Regions from separate parts of the Proteus penneri genome, predicted to be linked through region 1. Evidence: predicted binding sites of a transcription regulator. Region 1 holds the regulator's gene; each other region holds the start of a gene.
The links. Region 1 encodes Fur, which represses iron uptake genes when iron is present. Its sites were predicted from a motif close to ATAATAATGAGAACNACTATCAA; they were not measured.

Region 1 (6,544 bases):
GGCAACGTGATCGTGATAGAAAAGAGTTAACACCAAATAGTCCTGATTACGGCAAATACAAAGCTAACCTACACCATTCTACTTTCAACGCTAATCTAGACTTCTCATCAGGTTACCTTGGTGATTTTATTGGTATTGATTTAGCTGCCTTTGGTGCGGCTGAATTGAATAATAGTGGCCCCGCAGCACCTAACGAAATCGGTTTTAGTGACGCAAAAAGTCGCTGGGATGAAAAATGGACTGGCGATCGCAGTGGCTTAAGCGTTTATAAAGCAGCTGCAAAATTCAAATTAGGCAATTTCTGGGCTCAAGGGGGATATATTCAACCTAAAGGTCAAACGTTATTGCGTCCACATTGGAGCTTCTTACCGGGAACTTACCGCGGTGCTGAAGCGGGTGCTGTTTTCGACTTCGATAAAAGCGGTGAATTATCTTTCTCCTATATGTGGACAGATGAATATAAAGCACCATGGTATCGGAATATGTATAACTTCCGTAAAGCTGATCTAGAAACCAATATCAGCTATCTTCACTCTTTTGGCGCCAAATATGATTTTAAAAACAGCCTAGTGTTAGAAGCTGCATTTGGTCAGGCCGATGGTTATATCGATCAGTATTTTGGTAAAGTTTCTTATGATTTCCCAATTGCTGATAATGCATTAAGAACATCTTACCAATTCTACGGTGCTAAAGATAAAGTGACCGGTGGTGGTGTTAATGACGTTTATGATGGGCTGGCATGGTTACAAGCACTGACTTTTGGTTATACCTACAATGTATTTGACTTCAAAGTAGAAGGAACATGGGTTAAAGCCGAAGGCAATCAAGGTTATTTCTTACAACGTATGACGCCGGGTTGGGCGACATCAAATGGTCGTCTTGATATTTGGTGGGATGGTCGTTCTGACTTTAACGCCAATGGTGAAAAAGCACTTTATGCGGGTGTAATGTACGATCTGAAAAATTGGGATCTATCTGGCTGGGCGGTAGGCACTTCTTATGTTTATGCATGGGATGCTAAGCCAAGTGGTAAAGCCATTTATGATCAAGGTCAGCGCATCAGAGAAAGTGCATGGAATGCGGATATTATGTATACGGTTCAAGAAGGTCGCGCTAAAGGGACACTCTTTAAGCTTCATTATACCCGTTATGATAACCATTCCGATATCCCAAGTTATGAAGGTGGTTTTGGTAATATCTTCCAAGATGAAAAAGACGTTAAGTTTAACGTAATTATGCCATTTACTATTTTCTAATATCAGAGTGAGGATAAAGTGCATTAATTGCACTTTATCCTGAATAAAATAAAAAGTTAAATACGATTACGATGAGTAAAAATAAGTAATAGAAAGAGTAGGGATAAATTAAAAAGAATAAATATTATTCTCAAAAATTAGCCTCGTTAATAAAGTGAAGTTGTCAGCAGTAGTAAGAAGTAAAGTCGTCATGTCATGCCGTCTGAGATAAATGTGAGTGGGTTATGTTTATCTCTTGTGCTTCAGTTATTTCGCAAAATTTGCGTAAGGTATTTACCCTAATAGGCAGTCAGAGTGGGTATCGTAGTGGGGGGTAAATACCTTTATTTTTAAATCCTTTCTTTTTCTTCGTTCTTTTCATCCTTGTACGTTTTTTCATTCTATGGCAAATTTCTTCTCATTCATTTTATCTCTCCTTAATTTATTATTTTGCATTGAATGCTATTTAATAATGCACGTTTTCAGGAAGAAGCATGTTAAAGCGACTGGATGATTTTTTATTAGAACCACCATTGAAGCCCTTTAGAGGTATAAAACGATTTATTGTTGAATTTCTTTTTTTTGGTGTGAAAGAAGCGCGTTCTTGTTTATTTGCGGGGTTTTTCTTTTTTATTTTATTTGCAACACCAAGTAAAGGAATATTAGGAATACCTCGTTATGACGTTTTACTTATTCTCGCTATTGCTTTCCAATTATGGATGGTATGGGGCAAACTCGAAACATGGGATGAATTAAAAGCGATCTGTTTTTTCCACATTGTTGGTTTTGTGATGGAATTATTTAAAACATCAGCGGCAATTGGATCGTGGAAATACCCTGATTTTGCTTACACTAAATTATGGGAAGTTCCTTTGTTTACAGGATTTATGTACTCCGCAGTAGGAAGTTATTTAATTCAAGCATGGCGTTTTTTAAAAGTACGAATTGAACATTATCCACCTTATTGGATGGCAACTTTGGTTGCGCTCGCTATCTATATTAATTTCTTTTCTCATCACTTTATCGGCGATTATCGCTGGTATTTAACTGCCTTTATTTTAGGTCTTTATGCTCGTAGTGTGGTTTACTTTACGCCTTATGATACAGAGCGAAAAATGCCACTATTATTGGCTTTTGTTTTAATAGGTTTCTTTATTTGGCTTGCTGAGAATTTCGGTACATTTTTTGGTGTATGGCAATATCCTAATCAAATGGGTGCTTGGTCTGCAGTACATGCAGGAAAATGGGGCTCTTGGTCATTGTTAGTCATTGTTACATTTACTATCGTGGTTCATTTAAAGCATATTAAACACAGCATCAGTGTAGCTAAGTAGAGTTATCCTCGGATTTTAGGCAATAAAAAAGGAACTGTTGGCAGTTCCTTTTTTTTACTGAGAGATTATCCAGAATGAATTATTTCTCATCATGTGCGTGGCTATCTTCTTTACAATTACCTTCAGCGCAGTGGCCATATAGATAAAGGCTATGATTGGAAAGTTTGATACCATGACGTTCAGCGATGTTTCTTTGGCGCACTTCAATCGCATCATCTGTAAACTCGATAACTTTACCACAATCAAGACAAATTAAATGATCGTGATGGTGTTGTTGAGTTAATTCAAATACTGATTTACCACCTTCAAAATTATGACGGGTAACAATACCAGCATCGTCAAATTGGTTTAAGACGCGATACACGGTTGCCAGACCAATCTCTTCACCGATATCGATGAGTTTTTTATAGAGATCTTCAGCACTGACATGATGGCACTCAGGATCCTGGAGCACTTCCAAGATCTTTAAGCGAGGAAGTGTAACTTTTAACCCAGCATTTTTTAACGCTTTATTATTGTCGGTCATGCGGATTTAATCCTGTTGCTAATGGTGAATTTAATTTTTGTGCTCACAAATAGGTTTTATTCATTAATACTCGGGTGAATAAATAACCTTATTGATTATAGGCATGATATTTAAAAATAAACACCCCACCTATCACACTATCTTAGCACACCATTGAATAATTATCATTCTCAATATTGAGAATTTATTTTATCCCAGAATTTCGTCTAAGCTCATTTCTTCTTTGATTTGAGCAACCCAAGCGTCAACACGCTCTTCGGTTAATTCTGGTTGACGATCTTCATCAATTGCAAGACCGATAAAATGATTATCATCAGCAAGTCCTTTAGAGGCTTCGAAATGATAGCCTTCAGTTGGCCAATGTCCGACGATAACTGCACCACGAGGCTCAATAATATCGCGAATGGTACCCATTGCATCACAGAAATATTCTGCGTAGTCCTCTTGGTCACCACAACCAAATAGTGCAACAAGCTTACCATTAAAATCAATATCTTCTAGTGTTGGGAAAAAATCATCCCAATCACATTGTGCTTCACCATAATACCAAGTAGGAATACCTAGTAACAGAATATCGAACGCTTCGATGTCTTCTTGACTAGATTTTGCAATATCATGAACTTCGGCATTATCAGCGCCCAGTCTTTCTTGAAGCATTTTGGCAATATTTTCTGTGTTGCCAGTATCACTGCCGAAGAATATTCCTATGATTGCCATAAAGTGAGATAACCTCTTTTATTCTAAATTCGTTATATTTCAAATTGTAGCGTTATTGACTACGTCTATTCTCACAAGTTACATACTTTTTGTATGTTCCTAGTGACTCATTCACTTGTCACCTAGCTACACTTTAAAATATTTAGAGTATATTTGTCTGTGTTTGAACAATTACTAGTGAAAGATAAGCATTGTGTTTTCATAATAGAAAACTAAAAATGTATTTTGACGAAAATAGCAGGCTAATTCTGTCGAATTTGTGTGGTTTATCTGCTAGCTATTTTTGTTTTGATGCATTTTTAAGGCGTGATTTTGCGCCAATTGCTCTAGTAATATTTCTTCAATAAGTTCACTACGACTGACGTTTCTTTCTGTCGCTAACTCATTGAGAGCATTCACAGCATCTTCATTTAATTTTAACTCAACTCGACGTAACCCATTGACTCTATCACGTCTTAATTGATTGCGTTTATTAATTCTAAGCTGTTCATCCCGAGAAAGCGGGTTTGTTTTAGGTCGCCCAGGTCTGCGTTCATCTGCGAACAAATCCAGAGTGGTGCGATCAGTTTGTTCTTTTGCCATAAATTTTGCTGTGAAAGGGCGTATACCAATGACTAAATTGCGAAACGCCCAATAATACCCCACATAGTGATGTCTCGCCACTGCTTCCTTAATTTAACCTATTGTGATTTGGTCTTTTTATCAACAGACACTATTTTTAAGCACAATAATTATACACTCTATGACATTCTCATTTTTCAGTGGCGTTATTTTAAGCTATAACGTTTATTAATTAAGCTTTTTCTAAAAAACGACGAATGGCCTTAATAACGGTATCGGGTTTTTCTGAATGCACCCAATGCCCTGTGTTTGCGACAACAAAGGCGGTTGCGAGAGGAAATTGGCGAGCTATATTTTCACGATACTCATCTAAAATATAAGGTGATAAACCGCCACGAATAAATAATACAGGATGATGCCAAGCAGGCACCTCTTGCCAGCCAATAATGTCTGAATAAGCATTTTTTATTGCAGGTAAATTAAATAGCCACTGACCATTTTTGAATGATTTGAGTAAAAACTGGATCACACCTTCCTCTTCAATAAAAGGGCGCATGATTTCCATAGCATCTTGACGACGTGTGGCTTGAGCTTCTGTTACGGCTTCAAGCGCAGCAAAAATTTTGTCATGACGGCGAACGTTGTAAGCAACAGGAGACATATCAATCACAACAATATTTGCGATACGTTCGGGGGCTAATGCTGTCATCGCCATCGCAATTTTGCCTCCCATTGAGTGCCCAATAATAATGGCTTTTGGGATAGCTAAATTATCAAGCAATGCAAGTACATCTTGCGCCATATCTTGATAATTCATACTTTCGCTATGAGGAGAGTGTCCATGGTTACGCACATCAATTTGTATCACGGTATTATCTTGACGAAGTGCGCGACTTAAAACGCCTAAATTATTGAGGTCACCAAAGAGGCCGTGGATCAAGACGATAGGTAAATTAGATGCAGGCGCAGGTGTAGTTTCAGGTTGGTGTAATTGATAATTTAATAATGTATTGAGTTTCATATTAATGACCAAAATGATTGCGATTTTTTCTATGATGACATGCACAAGATGCTAAGCCAACTTATCGCAATAATATAAAAGAGTAATGAAACTCAGAAATAATTAATAAGATAAATTTATAAAAATCCATAAAATAATATTTTATAGATATATGCTCTAAAGTTATTTAAGAAATTGAAATGTTAACATTGCTAAAAAATAAATAGTCAGGATTTTATATTATTTGGTGGTCGGTGGTGTGATATGTTTGAATTTAAAACTGATTTTGTGTGAATAAGTTCAAAGAATAGAAGATGATACCAAGATAAACAATAGGATAAATACCGAGCTTAGCCTTTCAAACGGTAGGATCTTGAATAGATCTTCTTTAAGTTATTGAAATTTTACCTATTTTGTTTTTAAAGATTATATCTTATAATCCTAATTACTTTTTTTGAAAACAGTACTGGGTAGCAATGAAAAAGATAGAAATTGATGACGAACTTTACCGCTATATTGCTAGCGAAACTAGGCATATCGGTGAAAGCGCTTCAGATATTTTAAGGCGTCTACTGAAGCTCGATGCCAAACAGCCCGTACAACCAGTCGTCGTCACTGAGTCAGTACAAGCACCTGTTATGAAACAGGAAGCTGAACCTAAATCGATTACACCAGCAAAAAATCCGGTTCGTGAAATGCGAGAACTGTTGTTATCTGACAGCTATGCAGAAAAAACAAAATCAGTTGATCGTTTTTTACAGATCCTTTCTACGTTATATAGCCTAGATAGTGCTACTTTTACTCAATCTGCTGAAACAGTACATGGACGAACACGCATCTATTTTGCTGGTGATGAACAAACATTACTCGATAGTGGGCGTCATACAAAACCGCGCCATATTTCAGGTACGCCGTTTTGGGTTATTACTAACTCGAACACAGAGCGTAAAAGAACAATGGTACAAAGCATCATGCAGGATATGCAATTTCCTGCAAATGAGATTGATAAGGTGTGTGGAACTATCTAACCACTATTGTTAATTGATGCATTGCAAAGGCTTTTGTTTAAAGCGTGATTGTGATGTCTAATAGGAGAAGGTTCGTGGCAATTCATCCAAGAGCAGGGCAGCATACTCGTCAAAGTGATCTGATTAATGTGGCGCAATTAACG
Region 2 (6,544 bases), 270 kb from region 1:
AAATTATCTGACTTAAAACTCATTAACTACGACATGGATAAATATGGCGATAGTGATGTGCGTAAAGAGTTGATTAATAAGTGGGTAACCGAAGTAAAAATGGGTAAATAGATCATCAACAGAGCGAGATAATCTCTCGCTCTCTTTTTCACATAATAATAAATACATTTACTTTCGGGGGATTTATGTCTCACACACTCGCTTTACCTGAAAAAAAGAGGCGGGATCCCATATTTTTATGGATCCTAATTGCATGGATGGCATTTGCTTTATTGCCATCATGGAGCCTTGATTACGGTCTTTTAGATTCAACAGCAGATGAATTACTCACCTCTTACGGTTGGAGTAGCGTCAATATCAGTTGGCTCTGGTTTTTATTACCAAGTTTACTGCTCTTTCGTTCATTTAACGAACCTAAGCGTGAAAATCGTTCTCGCCACTATTTTGATGCAAGTTTTGCCTTACTTTGTGCGGTTATTACGATAGTTAGTGCAACGCTTGAAGGACGAGGTTTAGGTTACTCTGCGATCATCCTCTTTATTGCTCTGGGAATGATCATGAAAACCGCCTTAACACGCTTGGAATGGCTTGGTGGTGATAGCTTTGTTATTGGCTCTTTAATAGCCGTTGTTGCACTGATTGGTGCATTTATTATCTTTCCTAGTATCGCTATTTTTATTCCGATGTTTAAAGATAGCGCAGGCAATTTTGCACCTTTTGAGTTTATCGCTATTTTAAGCCAAGCTCATATTGTGCAAGTGATGCTCAACTCTATTGCGCTTTCTATTGCTGTGGGAATAGGTTGTACTTTCTTTGGTTTAATTCTAGCAATTTATACCTCTCGTATTGCGGTGCGCTCAGCCATTATTGGTCGCGTATTTTCTATCTTACCCATTGTAACACCTCCTTTTGTTGTTGGTTTAGGCGTCACACTTATGATGGGGCGCTCTGGTTATGTGACAGAGTTTCTTGCCACTTATGCAGGGCTTGAAAATACCAACTGGTTATATGGCTTTACTGGAATTTGGTTAGCGCAAGTGCTCGCCTTTACGCCTATGTCATTTATGATTTTAGACGGTGCCATTAAAACCATTCACCCTTCATTAGAAGAAGCGTCTTACACCTTAAGAGCTAACCGTTATCAAACCTTCTTTAACGTCTTTATGCCGTTACTTAAGCCCGCATTAGCCAATGCATTTTTAATTGTGATTGTGCAATCTCTTGCTGACTTTAGTAACCCATTGGTTTTAGGGGGCAACTTTGACGTTATCGCCACACAAATTTACTTCTATATCACTGGCTCTCAATTGGATTATCAATCAGCCAGTACATTAGGTGCATCACTGTTAGTTTTCTCACTATTAGTGTTCTGTGTGCAGTATATGTGGATTGGTAAACGCTCTTACGTCACCGTATCAGGGAAATCCTATCGTGGTGATGTTCAACCTTTGCCATCGTCGCTAATTGCATTTGTGACAACAGTTTTAGCTATTTGGGTTGTCTTTAATATCTTGTTATATGGCAGTATTTTCTATGGTAGCTTCACCGTTAACTGGGGAGTTGATTACACCTTAACGCTGGATAACTTTATCAAGTTATTTGGTCAAGGAATGAGTGATGGTGCATGGCCGTCGTTATTAGATACCTTGTTATATGCAGGTATTGCAGCACCGATTACCGCTATTCTCGGACTATTAATCGCCTATATCGTCGTGCGCCAAGACTTTAAAGGTAAGAAAAGTATTGAGTTCACAACAATGCTCTGTTTTGCTGTCCCGGGAACTGTTGCCGGTGTCTCTTATATTCTTGCGTTTAACGACTCACCGTTCTATTTAACGGGAACGGCGGCAATTGTCATTATCTCAATGACTATGCGTAACGTGCCTGTGGGAATACGTGCGGGTATTGCGGGATTAGGACAAATTGATAAATCGCTTGATGAAGCTTCTCTAAGCTTAAGAGCAAATTCAATGAGAACGATTTTCTATGTGCTATTGCCGTTATTACGCCCTGCTATTTTATCTGCGCTGATTTATAGCTTTGTGCGTGCGATTACCACAGTCAGCGCCATCGTCTTCCTTGTTACACCTGATACACGTGTTGCAACTGCTTATATTTTAAACCGTGTTGAAGATGGTGAATACGGTGTCGCAATTGCCTATGGCTCGATTTTAATCGTCGTCATGTTGGCAATTATTTTCTTATTTGACTATTTGATTGGCGAAGCCCGTGTTTCACGCTCTAAAGCCAAAAATGCACAGTAATACGGAGTATAAATCATGACACAACAACATTTCGTTGAACTGAAAAATGTCATTAAGCGTTTTGGCACTAACACGGTTATTGAAGATCTCAGTTTGTCTATTCCACAAGGCAAAATGGTTTCATTATTAGGCCCTTCAGGTTGCGGTAAAACAACCGTTTTACGTTTAGTTGCTGGGTTAGAAAAACCAACAGAAGGTAAGATCTTTATTGATGGTGAAGATGTCACTGAACGCTCAATTCAACAACGTGATATCTGTATGGTATTTCAGTCTTATGCCCTTTTCCCTCATATGTCATTAGGGGAAAACATTGGCTATGGCTTAAAAATGCTTGGGCGTCCTAAAGCAGAAATCAAACAACGGGTTTCTGAAGCTTTAGAGCTGGTGGACTTAGCGGGCTTTGAAGATCGTTTTGTTGACCAAATATCAGGGGGACAACAGCAACGGGTTGCCTTAGCTCGCGCCTTAATTTTAAAACCTAAAGTACTGCTTTTTGATGAGCCACTCAGTAACCTTGATGCTAATTTACGTCGTAGCATGAGAGAAAAAATTCGTGAATTACAACAACAGTTTAATATCACTTCTCTTTACGTAACCCATGACCAAAGTGAAGCATTTGCGGTTTCTGATATGGTATTGGTGATGAATAAAGGCAAGATAATGCAATTAGGTTCACCGCAAACTCTTTATCGCCAACCAGCTTCTGAATTTATGGCCAGCTTTATGGGAGATGCAAACTTATTCCCAGCCACATTAGGCCCTGATTATGTTGATATTTTCCAATATCGTCTACCAAAGCCAGATACATTTAACACCACTAAAACAGACGTTAGAGTTGGCGTTAGACCAGAAGCTATCACCTTATCTCAACAAGGCGATGCCTGTCAGCAATGCAAAATCATCCATGTCGCTTATATGGGTCCTCAGTATGAGGTAACCGTAGAATGGCAAAATCAGACTTTGCTATTACAAGTCAATGCCACACAGCTTCAACCAAATGTCGGTGATAGCTATTATCTGCAAATTCATCCTTATGGCATGTTTATTTTAGAATAAATAGTTTTACCCTATTTTCTCATTTATCTTCAAGGCGTCGTTATGACGCCTTTTTCACACCCTCATTTTTCATCTTCTCAATTTATTTTTTATTAAATTACATACAGTTATAGGTTTTTTATTATTTTTAAAAAATCATTACTTGCTAATGATAATTATACTTACTTACAATACTTTTTAAAATGTTACATTATAACATTACTTAAAAGGAGGGTGAACGGTATGAAGAAATCCATTTTTAGTTATACAACGCTTTTTATTTCAATAAGTTACTCTTTGTTTGCAAATGCAAGCTCTGCAATAAAATCAAAAGAAAATCAGACTAATGAGGTATTAAAAGTCTATTCAACACCTTTACATACGCCACAAGAAAAAATGGCAATACCTGTTGCAGTTTTGACACAAGAAGAGCTACGCGCTAATCGTAGTGCCTCAATTGCTGAAACATTGACATCTCTACCCGGTTTTCATGCCAGTTTTTTTGGTGGCGGTTCGGTACATCCGGTTATTCGGGGAATGTCTGGAAATCGAGTCAAGGTATTACACAGTGGTAGTGATCTTATGGATGTCTCGTCGATTGGTGCAGATCATGCAATCACCAGTGAACCCTTTTTAAGCCAGCGTATTGAAGTATTAAAAGGCCCTGCAACATTACTTTATGGAGGGGGGACAATAGGTGGTGCAATTAACGTTATTGATAGCAAGATTCCTATGTCAGTGCCTAAAAAAGGCTACGAGGGCGAATTACAGTATCAATACGATTCCGTTTCTAAGGGAAATACAGGATCAATCGGATTAACATTAGGAGAAGATAATTTAGCTCTGCACCTTGAAGGGACTAAACGTTATCAAAGCGATTACAAACAGCCAGCACCTTTGCATCAAGGAGAACCTAGCCGTTTAGCCGGATCTTATCAAGATAACCAATCGGCAAATATCGGTGCATCTTGGATCTTAGATGATGGCTATATTGGAATTGGCTATGGTGAACAACATCGCCGATATGGATTACCCGGGCATACGCATTTTCATGATCATGAAGAGGAATACCATCATCATACCTCAATTCGCCCTCCGTTAATCGGCCATCATCATCATAATCACAATCATGAATACCCTGATGAACAACATCAACATGGTATTCCTTATATTGTTATGGATAGCAAACGATGGGATCTTCGTGGTGAAAAAAACAATCCATTTACTGGTATTGAATCAATACGTTTCAGTGCGGCCAGAACCGATTATCATCATGATGAAAAAGAAGGAAATGAAGTCAGTACCTCATTTAAAAACAAAGGCGATGAATTAAGACTGACATTTACACATCAACCTATTTGGGGTTGGCATGGTGTTATTGGCGGGCAATTTAATCAGCGTGATTTTAGTGCTCAAGGAGAAGAAGCTTATGTACCGTCAACAAAAACAAAAAATCACTCACTCTTTTTATTAGAAGAATACCAATTAGGTGATTTTCGCTATGAATTAGGATTTCGCCAAGAGTGGCAATCACTGTTAAATAGAGAAACTCAAAAAAATAATAAGCAGAGTGCATCTTCTATTTCTGCTGGATTAGCATGGAATTTTACACAAGACTATTTTTTAAATTTATCACTCTCACACACGAAAAGATTACCTGTTGCAGAAGAGCTTTACGCGAATGGTGTTCATGCTGCAAGTCGAACTATTGAAAAAGGCGATCCTAATTTAACCGCAGAGGCTGCAAATAATATTGATATTGGAATAACTAAAGTAACAGGTGATATTCAATTCAATATAAGTGCCTATTATAACCGTATTAATAATTATATTTACGGTCAGTTTACGGGGACTGAATTAAATAATGGCTATCGTTCATTACAATATGTTCAAAATGATGCACAGTTTAAAGGTATAGAAGGAAATATTGATTATTACTATAACCAAGATAGCTTAATTGGTATTTCTGGTGATTATGTTAGAGCAAATTTACTACACAATAAGGGAAATATACCAAGAATACCGGCTTATCGTTTAAGTACTTATATTAAACATAGTTTTACAGAAAACGTAATTGGACAAATCCGCATTGATCATTTTGGAAAACAGAATAAAACAGCAGACTATGAAACATCCACAGAGGCTTATAACACAGTTAGTTTAGGTAGTGAATATATTGGTTATTTAGATAACACAGATTATACCTTATACGCCAAGATTAATAATATCTTTGATGCAAAAGGGAAAGACAGCACCTCTTATATTAAAGATGAAATGTATTTACCTGGTCGTAATATTATCTTAGGCGCTACTCTTACATTCTAATATGAATATCATGAAAAAAAGTAAACTCTCTATTATTTTACTTATACTTTTGTCGTCTCCTTTATATGGAAAAGAGAATAATCAAGATAAAAGCCAAGAAAAAGAAACATCAAACGATGTTATTACTGTTAAAGCAACATCAATAAAAAACAAAGAGACATTCTCCTCTTTATTACTCAATAATCGAGAAGAGATAAAAGGAAAACAACTTGAACAAATAAAAACAAATACGATTGGTAATACCGTTGCAAAAGTTGCTGGTGTACAAGCCGAAGGCTTTGGCCCTAATGCTGCAAGACCTGTTATTCGAAGTTTATCAGGAAATCGTGTAGGCATTTTAGTCAATAATCTACCAATTAATGATGTTTCATTTATTAGTGGAAATATGCCAATCCCCATTGATATGAATAGAATTAATGAAATATCGATTAGCAAAAACTCTGAAGCACTCTTTTATGGTGGTAGTACAAGCGGTGGCGCTATTCATTTGTGGGATGACCGAATAATGACACAGCTACCTGAAAAAGCGATTTCAGGTGCCGTGACTTTTAATGGAAGTACCAATAACGGTAATGGAGGTTCTGCAAATATTAAGTTCAGCGATGAAGAAAACTGGATTTTTAATATTTCAGGTGCCACTAAACGCGTCTCTCGATATAAAATTCCAACACGCTCTAAAGTGGGAGCTTGTTATAGCTATCAACAACTAAAAGACCATTTTGCATTACGTGATCAATGCCAAGTGGATATGAAAGTATTTACTAGCCGTAATCCTGAAGCTTATCCTTACATTAGTGAGTTTTGGAAAAAATATCAGGTTGAATATGAGCTAAGTGAAGATGAAAAATATACCTTTAAAGATAAAGACTATTTTTCAGGTGTTGGCTATGTTGATAACGAACCCAATTCACAATATAAAC
Region 3 (6,544 bases), 1.4 Mb from region 1:
TTCCTTCTGTTGAAGTGCTTAATGGAGGATTAGAAATTCTGCGTACTGAGGATTTACGAGAAGAGTTGAAAATGCTGAGTTGCCCTTTTATTCGTTTTTACGGTTATTTAGATGGGTTAGTACCTCGAAAAGTAGCTGGGTTATTAGATGCTATTTATCCACAATCACCTTCGGTTATTTTCCGTAATGCGGCTCATGCACCGTTTATTTCACATCCAGATGAATTTAGTGACGCACTTATTCACGCATGTAAAGAATGAACTACTATTATGCACCAAGCAAGATAGAACCGAGTGTGATGATAGAAAAATCCCCTATAAAAATAGGGGATTTAAGTCGGTTATACACTATTATTGTTAGCGTAATTGATAAAGCTTTGTCTGGCAGGCGGTGGCTTCAGGGCAACTTTTACAACTGCCCGTAAGACAATCCTCGACATCTACCTCTTGAAGCTTACCCATCAATGTGAGCCGCTCTAACATTGCTTGCACCAACGGTTCAGGCATATTGAGTTGATGGCTGATAAGACGGGCATCGGCTCGACCATTAAGGGCGATACAATCACGTACTTCTATCAAACTAGCCATCTTACTTTTCCTTGGTCACTTAGTGACAACTACCTTTTGAACAACATTGTTTAGCCAATGAAGGTTTATTGCTTAAGTTAATTGTTAGACGATTACGGGCATTACGCAACAAGATAAACAAAATTAAGTTGAAGATAACTACAGCCGCAATGGTGATACCACTACTTTGTGGATGCTCGCTAAAGGTTGCGGTTTGATAGAACAGCGCAGCCAGTGAGTAAGCAATATTTAATCCCCAAAGAATAGAGAAGGTCATCCAGCCACGACTGGTTTCACGCGCAATAGCACCCATCACTGAAACACAAGGCACATACAGTAAAACAAAGATTAAATAGCTGTATGCAGCAATGCCGGAGCCAAATTTTGCCCCCATAGTTCCCATTGTGCCGGTATCCATTTCACCATCACCTTTACTTGCTTCAATTGGATTAGAAAGTGCAGCTAGCGTGAAAGTCTCTTTTAAGCTATCCCATGTTTCACCAAAGGCGTCACCAATTTCACCCCACAGATCGAATTCTTCAGGATCAAAAGGCTCGTTCACAATGCTTTCCGCGGTATAAAGGGTATTTAATGTTCCCACAACCACTTCTTTTGCCATTGCACCGGTGACTAAACCTACCGTTGCTTGCCAGTTATCGTTATGAACACCAATAGGTTGCAATAATGGTGTGATCACTTTACTGACCTCTGCCAATGCAGAGTCATTGATGTTATCGGCAGGCTTACCTGAGAAAGTGAAGCTATTTAATGCACCGATAAACATACTGGCAATAATAATGACTTTACCCGCACGTACCACGAAGCCTTTTAAACGTTGCCAAGTTTGCATTAGTAACGTTTTTAGGTGAGGAACATGATAAACAGGCAGTTCCATCACGAAAGGTGACGCTTCGCCGCGCATAATGGTGTGTTTTAGCAACAAGCCTGTGAGGATAGCAACCACAATACCCAGAAGATAAAGCGAGAAAACAACACTCGCGCCGTTTTTACCAAAGAAAGCTGCCGCAAATACCGCGAAGATCGCTAAACGAGCACCACAAGACATAAACGGTGCCATTAATACGGTGATCAATCGCTCTCTGGGTGCATCTAGAGTACGCGCACCCATAATGGAAGGTACGTTACAACCAAAACCGACAATCAGTGGTACGAATGATTTACCCGGCAATCCCAGAGCTTGCATCAATCTATCCATAACAAATGCGGCACGAGCCATATAACCTGAGTCTTCAAGGATAGATAAAAAGAGGTACATCATCCCGATTTGTGGCACCAATGGAAGAACAGTATTGATACCGCCACCGACACCTTGAGCAAGGAAAATTGTCAGCCATTCAGGGAAGTTAAACGTTGCACCAACCCATTGAATACCATGAATAAAGATAGCTTCGGAGCCACCTTCAAAAGCAGGTTGTAATGCACCACCAATGTTAATTGCTAGAACGAACATTAAATACATAACAAACAGGAAGATAGGAACACCTAACCAACGGTTTAATATCACTTTATCGATATTTTGTGTCAGAATATTCGGCTTAATGGACTCCATATTGATCACGGTATGACAGATGCGCTCAATATTTTGGTAACGGGCATCCGCAATGACTAATTCTGGTTCATTATTCTGTTCGTCTTGAATGCGTTGGCGGATGTTTTTGATATCTTCACTCGTGATTTGAGCTCGTTGGTGAGTATAAATATCGCCCTCTAAACACTGTAATGCCATCCAACGACGTTGCTGTAAATTAAACTCATCATGATTAATTTTTTCAGCAAGTACCTCAACTTCATTTAATAACCATAGTGGATAAGAAGTGAGTAATTCTTGTGGTTTTTTCTTTTCAGCCGGGAAGGTATCAATGGCTTCTTTGAGCTTATCAATGCCAGATGCTTTGGTTGAAATCATTGGAATAACAGGACAACCCAAATGTTCTGAAAGTGCCTTGATATCAATTTGCATATCTTGGTGTTCTGCAATATCGAGCATGTTTAATGCCACGATACACGGAATACCAAGCTCAAGCAGTTGCAATGTCAAATAGAGGTTACGCTCAAGGTTTGATGCATCAACCACGTTAATCAACATGTCAGCTTCATTACTTAAAATGAAATGGCAGGCGATTTGCTCATCAAGCGATGTCTGTTCTGAGATTGTCGTTAAAGAGTAAGTTCCGGGTAAATCGACGAGCTCAATTTTATGATTTGCAGTTGTGAAACGACCAACTTTACGTTCGACCGTTACACCCGCCCAGTTACCCACACGCTGACGAGAGCCTGTTAACTGATTAAAGAGTGTTGTTTTACCGGCATTGGGATTACCGATAAGGCCTATAGTGAGAGGAGTCATAATAGTGATGCCAATAGTTGTCTTGCCAGGTTGAATGAGAAATAACGATTATTTTTCGCTATGAACTACTTCGCTAAGATTAATGAATGCGAGATCTTTTTTTCTTAAAATTAGGGAGACTCGGTGCGTTTCTATTTGAATAGGATCACCCAGTGGTGCGATACGAATAACGTTAAACACAGCGCCAGGTAACATACCTAAAGATAACAATTTCTGTCTGTATGCAGGGCTAATCTGAGGTGAGTAGCTCAAGATTTTATAACTGTGATTTGGGATCAGAGACATAATCGTCCTTCCACGAATGTTGATACAAAAAATAATGATACTGATAATTATTAACGCGTATGAGAATTCACATAATAATAGTCAGGATAATTATAATAAATATTTTTAATGCTAATGAGAATTATAATTATCCTTATTGGGTATAATTTAGCCTAGACTACACTTATCTGCACTTGATTTAAATCAACCAGAGAAAAGATATTGGGAGGAAATCAGGCTGTTTTCTCTATCTGTTACTAGACAAAAACAAAATGTGAAGTGTTGAGATGTCGATGTAGCAATAAAATAATAATCAATTAATAGTATTAACAGGGAACAAGATAAACGTAGATTTCAAGAATATGAAGATCGCGAGCTTAAGTAAAAAAGCTCGCGTTGTTATTGTGAATGCCTACTAATTAGTGAGTTTGCTGGTGGCTAAAAAGCTGGTAAATATTGTTAGGGGTATAGCTATCACCTTCAAATGAAACGACCCAATCAGTAATTAAATCTATATTGATGGGATAGATTTCACCTTCTTGCATCTCTTTCACATAAAATGGCACATTGAGTAATTTTGCATAAACAGTGTCTCCATCACGAGACTGTGGCACAAACCACATATGCTCTAGCTCTTCCTCTTCACCATAAGGAATGCCGAATTTGATCATAAATTGCCACGGGTTTTCGGTCTCTTCGGGTTTGTCTTTTCCTAATAACTTGGAGAGAAACCCACTTTTTTTCTCAACAGGTGGTTGATTGTAGTTATCAAACATAGAAACGAAGTATTCCCAACGTCGCTTGGCTTTTTCAGACATCTCATAGGTTTCTTCATTGCTACGCAGTAGCATCATCGCTTGCTGCTCTTCATAACCTTTAAAGAAGGTTTCTAAAACAGGATTTTCTTCATTGGTTCTAAATAGCATAGAAGAAGGATGTTGATGATATTCATCACGATCGGCCAAATCACCCAAGAAAACGCCGTGTGGTGCACCTTCCGTGTCGTAACGCATCTCTTCTAAAGGTCTAAGGCTTTCGAGTGGTGTTGATTGATTAATATGGCGAATACCTTCTTCAAAAGGTAATGCGACAAGATACTCCAAGCCTGATGATGTTTGACCGCAAAGCATTGGTTCACCAAATGCAATTTGGCGATGATTAATGCTGTTATTAACAAAGCAACGGAAGAGATCAGGAATACCATAGTAAGATTCAAGCATACTTGGAATAACTAAATCGACTTCTGTTAAACCACAACGAGCTAATCCATGTGTATGGAACCAGAACATGGTTGGTGGTTCATTTTCTGTGTCATAGACAGCATGAATAACATATAAGCTTTCTACTTCAGGATAAAGATCGGGCGTTTCTAATTGGAAGCGTATCCACTCAGGCGTTAATGCTTTACCTGCCGCTGATTCATCTAATGCTAAAACTATTTCGGGTGCGATGATATTAAGAAAATTCAGTTGATGGCGATAACTCGCTAAAGGATGCAAGGTTTCAGTAAACAGTGTTTCCAACAATAAATCTTGAGTTGTGGCATTTGCGTGCGCTAATAATTGCGGGGTAAGTTCATCTGTTGAATACATTGGGCGTATTTCGTAATTTTCATCACGAGGGTAAAGACAGACAAAAAAATGTAACTCGTCATCACCATGTTGGCAACGATAGAAAAAACCGTCATCAATATTTTCACTGAGATAATTTATTTCACCATCAGTGTAATCTGTCTGTTCGTCTAGACGTTGTTCAATAAGCGCATAGTTTAGTGGCTGTGCAGGGAAGGCCACTATACGAGAGGGCACTTTTTCTCCTTGCCCGGCTGCGATATCTAAGTACTGCTGTCTGTTATCCATATTTTTTATCACTCGTATATTAAAGATAGAAAAATAGGATATCAGGGATAACAAGAGAGGAATAGATGGAGTTATCTGAGCTTGTGAGGGTTATTTAATCTATTGTTGATAATAAAAATTAATGAAAAGTAAAACAGAGAAAACGTTATAAAAAATAACGGATATCAATAAGTTATTAATATCCGTTAGATGTCAGCTAATCAAGGAAAATAATTAATCTTTTGATTATTTACCTTTCAGCAATTGCATGATGTCTTCTGTTTTCTCTTCATCGTCATCATCTTCAAACTCAATACCCAGTTCAACCATTAATTCGTCAATACGATCAAGGGTTTTCTCAGTATAAGCCTGTTCTTCTGCGTTGAGTTTTTCACCGTTTTCAAGACGAGACAGTAATTCATCTAAACGAGCATCGTTTTCTAACAGGTCTAATTCTTGCTCAGATGTTAAACGAACGGGCTCTTCTTTAACGGGTGCCGGTTTTTTCTTCGCCACTTTTGGTGTATCACCCACAATCAGAGGGATCGGTTTTTTGCTACCAATACGGGGATCTTTCGGCGCTGTATTTTTCGTTTGCTGTTTATTTTCCGCTTCCTGCTGACGGTTACCGGCAGGATTGCCGCGGTGTTTTTTTTGACGTTTACGTTCACGTCCTTCCGCGTTCAGCTCTTCACGAGATTTCTTACGTGTTTTAGCTGCGGGTTTTCTTTTAATCATATTCATAATGGTAACTCGATAGTGATCTTCTTGGTTGCGCAATCTATCAGAAACAAATTTTCAATAAAAGCGCAAATTTAAGACAATTTAATTTTTGCTCACGTACAATGTGCGGTTCGTTTCACTATACTTTACTGTGTTGTGACGTCAATCAACGACCAAACTAAATTAATTAACTTAAATTTTTATTTATTATGACATTATTATCTGCACAATTACGTAAACCAGTATATTGGTGGGTTATTGGTTATGCGACGCTCTGGATCTTAGTGAGTTATCTCTTTGACCCTACCGTGCCTTATGATGCTGTTGAGGCTGTTAATTGGGGCACTAATGGAGGGTGGGGATCTCCAAAAAATCCTTGGTTTGTTGGTTTTATAATGACACCGGCTATTTATGGCGGTATCGATTTTAGCTTTTATTGGTATTTTATCCACTTTATTGTCATTGCCATTGGGCTATTAGGTGTTTGGAACTTAGCCTATAAGTTGACACAAAATACTAATCTAGCTTGGTTTGCTATGTTGTCGCTTAATTTATCTGGCGTTATCAACTTTGATATTATCCCGTATAACGATAATTATATTCTAGTGGGTTGTTGGGCATGGGCGTTCTATTTTTTCCTTTGTGCTATTAATGACAATCAAAAATATTGGATTGGTTTTGCGATTACGATGGGTATCGCCACAATGGGGAAATATTCATCGTTAGCTTTTATGGGTTCTGTGTTTTTATCAAGCCTTTTTGTACCTAAAGTTCGAGCAAGTTAT

Region 2: a site for Fur is predicted at 3,469-3,491, ahead of H1225_RS01690 (TonB-dependent receptor domain-containing protein). Genes of this name have one in related genera too.
Region 3: a site for Fur is predicted at 3,328-3,350, ahead of feoA (ferrous iron transporter A). Genes of this name have one in related genera too.

The regions. Positions count from the first base shown of each region.
Region 1 covers NZ_CP059690.1:660,412-666,955, forward strand. Annotated here, with positions in the region: gene chiP (chitoporin ChiP) at 1-1,256, shown strand, start outside; gene H1225_RS02880 (DUF817 domain-containing protein) at 1,730-2,569, shown strand; gene fur (ferric iron uptake transcriptional regulator) at 2,649-3,095, opposite strand; gene fldA (flavodoxin FldA) at 3,285-3,812, opposite strand; gene ybfE (LexA regulated protein) at 4,086-4,394, opposite strand; gene ybfF (esterase) at 4,606-5,394, opposite strand; gene seqA (replication initiation negative regulator SeqA) at 5,850-6,401, shown strand; gene pgm (phosphoglucomutase (alpha-D-glucose-1,6-bisphosphate-dependent)) at 6,476-6,544, shown strand, end outside.
Region 2 covers NZ_CP059690.1:391,619-398,162, reverse strand. Annotated here, with positions in the region: gene H1225_RS01705 (ABC transporter substrate-binding protein) at 1-111, shown strand, start outside; gene H1225_RS01700 (ABC transporter permease) at 186-2,264, shown strand; gene fbpC (ferric ABC transporter ATP-binding protein) at 2,280-3,320, shown strand; gene H1225_RS01690 (TonB-dependent receptor domain-containing protein) at 3,543-5,624, shown strand; gene H1225_RS01685 (TonB-dependent receptor domain-containing protein) at 5,635-6,544, shown strand, end outside.
Region 3 covers NZ_CP059690.1:3,283,102-3,289,645, reverse strand. Annotated here, with positions in the region: gene bioH (pimeloyl-ACP methyl ester esterase BioH) at 1-260, shown strand, start outside; gene H1225_RS14785 (FeoC-like transcriptional regulator) at 357-587, opposite strand; gene feoB (Fe(2+) transporter permease subunit FeoB) at 607-2,934, opposite strand; gene feoA (ferrous iron transporter A) at 2,983-3,219, opposite strand; gene H1225_RS14770 (DUF4026 domain-containing protein) at 3,618-5,057, opposite strand; gene yihI (Der GTPase-activating protein YihI) at 5,283-5,780, opposite strand; gene H1225_RS14760 (glycosyltransferase family 39 protein) at 5,969-6,544, shown strand, end outside.